Regions from separate parts of the Aquiflexum gelatinilyticum genome, predicted to be linked through region 2. Evidence: riboswitches for the same ligand, from Rfam matches in the RefSeq annotation. Region 2 holds a riboswitch; the other holds the start of a gene.
What was found. Region 2 has a riboswitch for S-adenosylmethionine ahead of NK987_RS08420 (homocysteine S-methyltransferase family protein). Riboswitches for the same ligand answer to the same signal wherever they lie in the genome.

Region 1 (4,435 bases), on a different contig from region 2:
GATCATCAGTGGGATTAGAAAACAATTTAGTGAAGTTATCGGGATGGAAAGAGAAAGGCTTGACCAATCCCATTTCCTTGAGGTCATCTTTCATGTTTGCCATTTTGTACTTCATCTTGAATTTTGGCATTTTTAGAATGAAATTTCTTTCTTGGGCATTCTCTCGCCACATTTCAATGTTACCAAGGTTTAAATATGGGCTTACCTGATCAAGATCTCCTTGCGGATTGTACAGAATTGCCATGGAATATTGGCCTGTGGAATAGGGTATTTCAAAGTAGTGGTATCCATCTCCAAAATAACTTCTAAATGCGGATGGTTTATCCAAGTCCATCATATCTACCTGAATAGTTTTCTCTGGGTTGGAATAAAAGGGCTCCTTTTTAGTTTTGGAGGCTACAAATTGATACTTCCAATCAGCTTTGTAGTAAATAGCATTGACCAGGTACATGACTGCATCGGTGGGGATTTCATCCAGCATATCTTGTATCAGGTTGTTGGTCTTTTGGGCTATCCAGTTGTTGATGATGTTGACTGAATTGGGATTGAGCATGTCAAGTCCTGCGATTTCAGCATTGTAGTATTCCCTAGCGGTATTTTTGAAAGGCACTTGTACTTGATACTCCTGCTTGTACCAAATGGCATTGGCAATGGCCAATTTAACTTTCGGATCAACTTGGAGCAAAAACTCGGTCAATTCTTTGGAGCCTCGATTGGCATCATTTATACTCATCCCTTCATACCGCAGAAGATCTATAAATTCTTGAAGAACTTCACTCTCGTTTCCGTTCATGGTCATAGAAAGTGCCTGATGAATGCTATAAGGACTATAAAACTGATTGGCCTCTTCAGGGTCATTCAACTGTGCAAAAAGATCAAGCGCGAATTTTGTACTTGAATTGGCCAGTTCTTTCTCATATGTGGCCAATGTTCTCAAATTTGCTTCTACTGGTTTTATTTCTTCGGAAGGCACACAGGCAAAAAATAGTGCACCAAATGAAAAGAGGGGAAAGAGAAGTTTTTTCATAGTTTGAGCATTTGATTGACTAAACGGAGAATAGTGGCAAAACGCTACAAAGAAAATTACTTAGATTTCACCAATGCCCTTTCTACATCCTGAATAATATCTTCATAATGTTCCAAACCGACTGAAAGTCTTACCAATCCGTCCGATATCCCGACTTTAGCCCTTTCCTCCACCGAGAGTTTGCTATGCGTGGTAGATGCAGGATGGGTGATGATGCTGCGGCTGTCTCCGAGGTTTGGAGTGATGGATACCATCTGAAGGGAATCTATGAATTTTTGTGCCCTTGCCAATCCTCCTTTCAAGGTCAGGGTGATGATGCCTCCTCCTTGTTTCATTTGTTTTTTGGCAAGATCATATTGGGGATGGGAGGGAAGGAAAGGATATTTGACAAAGTCAATTTCTGTATTCCCCTCAAAATAGGAGGCCACTTTCAAAGCATTTTCGCAATGCCTGTCCATTCTGACAGCCAATGTTTCCATGCTTTTTGACAAAATCCAGGCATTGAAAGGGGAGATCGATGGGCCAGTATGTCTTGTGAAAAATTCCACTTCTTTGATCAGTTCTTTTTTTCCTAAAATCAATCCTCCCAAAACACGACCTTGACCGTCGATGTACTTGGTGGCAGAATGCGTGACGATATGCGCTCCCCATTTTGCAGGTTGCTGGAGGTAAGGTGTGGCAAAGCAATTGTCCACTACTAAGATCAGGTTGTGCGCAGCCGCAAATTTTCCTGCCCACTCCAGGTCAATGATTTCTAATCCCGGATTGGAAGGTGTCTCGATGAACAGCATTTTGGTGTTGGGCTGCACCAGTTTGTCCCAATGGTGAAAATCCGAAATATCTCCGTAAGTAGAAGTAATTCCCCATTTTGGAAATATGCGCGTAAGCAACTGATGAGTAGAACCGAAAAGAGAGCGAGAAGCCAATATATGGTCTCCTTGCTGCAAAAGGGATGCAATACTTCCAAACATGGCCGCCATTCCGGACGAGGTCGCAATTCCGGATTCTGTTCCTTCTGCTGCACATACTTTTTGGATCAGATCAGAGGAATTGGGATTCGAATACCTTGAATAAATATTTCCTTCAATTTCTTCTGCAAACATCTGCCTTGCTTCCTCTGCTGAATCAAAAGTAAAACTTGAAGTCAGGTAAATCGGCGAGGAATGCTCTCTTTGGCTTGATTTGCTTGCATTGATGCGGATGGCATCTGTTTCAAAACGGGACATAGAAATGGTATTTAGCTATTGGTTAATAGGTTAGAAGTGTATTGAAATAAGGAAATGCGTGATTGGAATTTGGTAGAAAAAAAAAATCAGTGCCAATATAAATTTATGGCAAGGAAACAGATTATTTAAGATAGATGAAAAATTAGAAATATGCGCTTCATCATTCTTCGTACTTCGTGCTTCGTACATCGTACTTCGTACATCGTACTTATCAAACTTGAAAACACCCAATAAATGAAAATAAAATCGCATAATGTCTAATTTATAGTTCCCTTTAGTTCGGGCAGGTATTGGCACCTTTCCCGAAGTGTCGGGGTGGTTGCCAGAGGGTCAGCGAGCCTGTTCTCTTGCCTCTTCTTTATAAATCAGTTGCCTGAAGTGTTCACAAATTAAGTTTCGAAAAAGTTGATTTCAAAAGATTATTCCATAATACTTTTTCATTGAAGGTAAATAGTATTGAAATAAGGTTGAAATACGCTGGAAATAAGGTTGAAATACTATAGAAAAATGATAGAAATAAGGTTGAAATAAATTGTGAATAGGGTAATAATGGATATTTATAGATAGTGGATATTAATGGACATTGGATTCGGTTAGGATTTGGGGTTTGTGTCTCATGTCTCACATCTCTTATCTCAAATCTCAAATCTTCATTTAATCATTAAATTGTGTCATCGTCATATTGATTCCGACCGTGCAGAAGCTCAGCACCATATCTATGGCTTTGTCCATAAAAATCGGAAGTTCGTCGATTTCTTTTTGAGTCCATCTGCCGAGAACATATTCTATTTGCCTTCCCTTGGGAAAATCATCTCCAATACCAAATCTCAATCTGGGATATTCTTGACCACCTGTAAGTTCTTCGATGTTTTTCAATCCATTGTGACCGGCTGAAGATCCTTTTCCCCTCATTCTCAATTTACCAAAAGGCAATGCGACATCATCCACGATGACCATGATGTTCTCTTTGGGAATACCCAATTCTTTCATCCAATAATTCACAGCCCTACCGCTGAGATTCATGTAAGTGGTAGGTTTGATCAAATAAATCTGTCTGCTTTTGTATTTGAAATTGGTACTGAATGCAAGCCGGTCACTTTTCCAAGTAACGCCTTGCTTGTCTGCCAGTCTATCTACAGTCAAAAATCCAACATTATGTCGGGTCAGTTCATATTCAGGACCGATATTTCCAAGTCCAACAATCAAATATTTCATCAATTCAAATTTCAAATGTAAAGCAAAAATAAAAAATCCTGCTTATGGACTAAGCAGGATTTGATTTATTGGTTAAAGAAGTGAAATTATTCACCTTTTTTACCTCTCAACGCTCTTGGGATACCAATAGAGATGATCGAAACATTTGGACTTGTCAGGATATCAAAGCCTTCAGCTTTAACTTCGCCTACTCTGAATGATTTTCCAAGATCCAAGTTTGATACGTCAACTCTGATTTTATCCGGAAGATTTGCTGCCAATCCTTTTACAGCGATTTTTCTTGTTTTGAATTCCAACTTACCACCTTTTTGAACACCTGGAGCAGTTCCTACGATTTCTACAGGAATTTCAAATTTGATAGGTCTATCAGGACTGAATGCCAAGAAATCCGCATGCAACAATACGTCACTTACAGGGTGAAACTGGCAATCTTTCAATACAGCTTTCATTTTGGTGCCTTCAATATTCAAGTCAACCATGTGCACATCTGGTGTGTAAACAAGGTCTCTGAAAAGAATGGCAGGAGAATAAAAGTGGATTTGTTCTTTGATCGCAGGACCGTAAACTACGCAAGGTACACTACCTTCTTCACGGATCTGCTTCAACTCTCCACTCTCGAGATTTGCTCTTTTAAACCCTATAATCTCTAATGATTTCATAAATTTTTTAATTTGTTTGTATATAATTGATTAAGTAATCCTAAATAAATAATGCACTGATGGAGGTGTTTCCTGTCACAGCATGGATTGCCTTGGCAAACAAATCCGCAACCGAAAGGACTCTGATTTTGGTGGATGACTGACTCATCGGAATGGTATCTGTGATTACCAATTCTTTTAAAACAGAATTCTCCAAATTTTGGTATGCATTTCCTGATAAAACCCCATGTGTGGCAATTGCCCTTACAGAAGTAGCACCTTTTTCCATCAGGATTTGTGCGGCTTTGCAAAGTGTTCCTGCAGTATCC
Region 2 (4,435 bases):
CAATTGATCCATTACATGTCAGTTGGAACAGGATTTCTCAATTTTCAGATGTTAAAAGAAAACCCGGCTGAAAATCTAGGAGAGTTTTTCGAAAATCCTGAGCATGGCTTTATTCTGAGAGACGGAAACCTTCACCAAGGGACTTTGAATATGACCGGATTTCTGACCGAAATTGGGTTTCAAATGAGTTATGATTTTCCCATTCCGGGCAGAGGTGAAGCTATTGAGCTCTTGGCGAGGTTTGGATATTCTTTTAGCCCTTTTGAGGATTCTTGGAAATTAAATGGAATCAGGTTTAATAGTGCACAAAGTGGGGCATTTCTGAGATTGGGGGCAGGATTGACTATACCGGATCACAATTTTTTCTACAAAGATGCTGCCATTGGAGCCCATTTGCTCTATGGATTCCATTTTACCAAACCAGATCGCTTCAATGCTATTCTTCAAGAAAAAGGTCTTACGCCATTTAAGGGAAGACCAAATAATATCGGTCTAAAAGTATTAGGAGAAAGTAAAGGTTTCCTTTATGGAATCGATTTTTATAATCTTGGGCTTTCGGGAGAAGCAGATGAATCAAAAAGCCATACTTTAAACAGTTTAAGAGTTTATGGAAACGTGGGACTGAAATTCTTTGAAAGAAGAAATCTTGAACTTGGCGGAACAGGCGGATTAGGATATGGAAATATCCGATATAGTCTCATCAGTAATGAAAAACCTGATTTTCCAAGATTATTTGAAGAGCCCATTCATGATGCGTTTTTGAGAAAAGGTGGCTTGATGGCCAAGCCTGAGGTTTTTGTAGCTTACGGGATCCCATTGTCACCAAACCACTCCTCCAAAATCATGTTTGGAATCAATGGTGGCTATGAAATCCCTTTGGCCAATTACAAACTACTCGATTTGCCAATGTCTGATTACATTTCAAATCCTTATTTTCAGGTAAGCGTTGGTATCAAACATTAATTGTCGTCAATCTCTACGATCAGTTCTACTTCCACAGATATATCCATTGGCAGTGCATTCATACCAACAGCAGACCTTGCATGTTTTCCTTTTTCGCCAAAGACCTCTACCATCAAGTCAGAGAAGCCATTGATGACCTGAGGCTGTTGGGTAAAATCAGGTCCACAATTGACCATGCCCAAAACCTTAACCACTCTTTTGACTTTATTCAAATCTCCCAATTCAGCTTTTAGGACTGCCAATTGGTTGATTGCAACCATCCTCGCTGCTTCTTTTCCCTCTTCAATCGTAAGGTCTTGCCCCACCTTTCCTGTTATAAATGTTCCGTCAGGAAGTCCAGGACCTTTTCCGGCAAGAAAAAGAAGGTTACCGCTTCTAACCGCATTGACATAATTGGCTACAGGAGCACTTGCCTCAGGAAGAACAATTCCCAAATCTTTGAGTTTTTGCTCTGCATCCCAGACCTCCTGATTTTTGGGTAATTGTTGATTTTGATTTTCTGTGGAACTACAGGAAAATGTAATCAGCAATATCAGGGTTGATAAAGCGAAAGATAGCCATCTGAAGGTTTGGGCTTTTAAGTCCATAAGGAGTTTGTTTGTTGTCGGTTAAATTTCCTTTTAAAGGAAGTGTTTGATTTAGCAGATATGAGAAATATATACCTATTTCATTAAAGAATCTCTATAAAAAACAGCAAAATTCAATTATTGGATTTAAATTTGGATTGCTTATCGAGAAAGACTGAGGGAAAGGCCCTATGACGTCTTGGCAACCTGACTTACAAGGTGCTAATTCCTATTCCGGAAAAGCCGGAAGAAGATGAGCGGAAGAATGAATTCTTTTTTCCGGTTCTTGCTCGTATAAGTTTTTGAAATTTATCATACATGAACAGAACCGCGTTATTACTCTCCTTAGCCAAGAAAAAAATTCTCATCCTTGATGGTGCCATGGGCACGATGATTCAGCGTTTTAAGCTGAATGAGGAGGATTTTAGAACACCAGAACTTGCAAATCACCCCAAACCATTGAAGGGTAACAATGACCTGCTCTCACTTTCGAGACCGGATGTCATCAAATCCATTCATGCAGCCTACCTTGAAGTTGGGGCCGATATCATTGAAACCAATACTTTTAGTGGAACATCCATTGCACAGGAGGATTATGCTTTGCAGCACTTGGCCTATGAGATCAATTTCCAATCCGCAAAAATTGCCCGCGAAGTGGCTGATGAATTCACCGCAAAAAATCCTGACAAACCACGTTTCGTGGCAGGTGCCCTTGGGCCGACCAATAAAACAGCATCCCTTTCTCCAGATGTCAATGATCCCGGATACCGGGCAATCACGTTTGACCAATTGTCTGAAGCTTACAAAGAACAGGTTAGGGGATTGCTTGATGGTGGATCTGACATCCTTTTGGTAGAGACGATTTTTGATACGCTCAATGCAAAAGCGGCACTTTTTGCTATTCAGGAAGTATTTGAGGAAAGAAGTATCCCATTGAATCCTGAAGAAGGTGGCATTCCCATCATGATCTCAGGAACCATCACTGATGCTTCAGGCAGGACACTTTCAGGACAGACGACGGAAGCATTTCTGATTTCAGTTTCCCATGTACCGCTTTTCAGTGTAGGATTGAATTGTGCACTTGGAGCCAAAGAGCTCAGACCATACCTCAAAGTAATGGCAGACAATGCACCATTTCTGGTTTCGGCCTATCCCAATGCCGGCTTGCCAAATGAATTTGGCCAATACGATCAGGGAGCAAATGAAATGGCAGGGCAGATCGAGGAGTTTTTGAAAGAAGGGTACGTCAATATTTTGGGAGGTTGTTGCGGAACGACACCCGAACATATTGCTGCCATAGCCAAAGCGGCTGAAAAATACGCCCCACGTAAGGTTGAAATTGTCACAGCAGAAAATGAGTAAAATTCAAAAATATAATGCCATGAAATTGTCAGGTCTGGAACCGTTGGTTTTCACTCCTGAAATCAATTTTGTCAATGTCGGTGAAAGAACAAATATCACCGGGTCAAAGAAATTTGCCAGACTGATTCTCAATGGCCAATACGATGAAGCGCTTGGAATTGCATTGGATCAAGTCAGAGGCGGCGCACAGGTATTGGACGTCTGCATGGATGAAGGCATGCTTGACGGTGTGGTGGCTATGAAAAAGTTTCTTAACCTCATTGCTTCCGAACCGGAAATCAGCAGGATTCCGATCATGATCGACAGTTCACGTTGGGAAATAATCCTTGCCGGACTCAAATGCATTCAAGGAAAAGGAATTGTCAATTCGATCAGTTTAAAGAATGGCGAAACCGAATTTATCAATCAGGCAAAGACCATCAAAAAATTTGGTGCGGCGGTGGTGGTCATGGCTTTTGATGAAAAAGGTCAGGCCGATACTTATCAGCGCCGGATAGATATTTGCAAGAGGAGCTATGATATTTTGGTCAATATTGTCAGATTCAACCCTCAGGACATCATTTTTGATCCGAATATCTTTCCTGTTGCAACCGGAATGGACGAGCATCGGAAAAACGCCCTTGACTTTTTTCATGCTACCCAATGGATCAAACAAAATCTTCCGGGAGCCAAAGTCAGTGGCGGTGTAAGCAATGTGAGTTTTTCTTTCAGAGGCAATGATCCTGTGAGGGAAGCCATGCACGCCGCTTTCCTCTACCACGCCATTCGTCACGGGATGGATATGGGAATTGTGAATCCAACCATGCTTGAGATCTATGACGATATTCCAAAAGATTTGCTTCAAAGAGTCGAAGATGTCCTTTTTGATAGGTCTGAAGATGCTACCGAGCAATTGCTTTCTTTTGCAGAAACTGTAAAAGCTTCCGGAAAGAAAGAAGTTATCAACGAAGCCTGGAGGGAACTTCCTGTTGAAAAAAGAATAGAGCATGCATTGGTCAAAGGTATTATTGACTTTGTCATTGAAGATACGGAAGAGGCTAGGTTGAAATACCAAAACCCACTCAAAGTCATCGAAGGGCCTCTGATGGACGGGATGAATGTGGTCGGAGATTTATTTGGTGAGGGCAAAATGTTCCTTCCCCAAGTAGTGAAATCTGCGAGGGTGATGAAAAAAGCCGTTGCTTATTTGGAGCCATTTATGCCCAAAATCGGGGATTTGGATTACAATGCCGAGCAAAGCAGCATCAAAAAAATCCTCTTGGCTACTGTCAAAGGGGACGTCCACGATATCGGAAAAAACATTGTAGGGGTGGTTTTGGCTTGCAACAGTTATCAGATCATCGACCTTGGCGTGATGGTAGACGCCCAAAAAATAATCGATGAAGCCATCAAAAACAAAGTGGATATTATCGGATTGAGCGGTCTGATTACACCTTCCCTTGACGAAATGGTCTACGTCGCTTCCGAAATGGAGCGTCAGGGAATGCAGATACCACTGCTAATCGGTGGAGCTACGACTTCAAGAATCCACACCGCAGTAAAAA

Region 1: another riboswitch for S-adenosylmethionine. It lies ahead of NK987_RS13355 (trans-sulfuration enzyme family protein); the one in region 2 lies ahead of NK987_RS08420 (homocysteine S-methyltransferase family protein).

What each region holds. Positions count from the first base shown of each region.
Region 1 covers NZ_JANAEZ010000005.1:329,086-333,520, forward strand. Annotated here, with positions in the region: gene NK987_RS13350 (serpin family protein) at 1-1,027, opposite strand, end outside; gene NK987_RS13355 (trans-sulfuration enzyme family protein) at 1,084-2,253, opposite strand; SAM riboswitch class I at 2,513-2,620, opposite strand; gene pth (aminoacyl-tRNA hydrolase) at 2,908-3,468, opposite strand; gene NK987_RS13365 (50S ribosomal protein L25/general stress protein Ctc) at 3,555-4,127, opposite strand; gene NK987_RS13370 (ribose-phosphate pyrophosphokinase) at 4,168-4,435, opposite strand, start outside.
Region 2 covers NZ_JANAEZ010000003.1:115,997-120,431, forward strand. Annotated here, with positions in the region: gene NK987_RS08410 (hypothetical protein) at 1-963, shown strand, start outside; gene NK987_RS08415 (RidA family protein) at 960-1,550, opposite strand; SAM riboswitch class I at 1,689-1,789, shown strand; gene NK987_RS08420 (homocysteine S-methyltransferase family protein) at 1,848-2,891, shown strand; gene metH (methionine synthase) at 2,884-4,435, shown strand, end outside.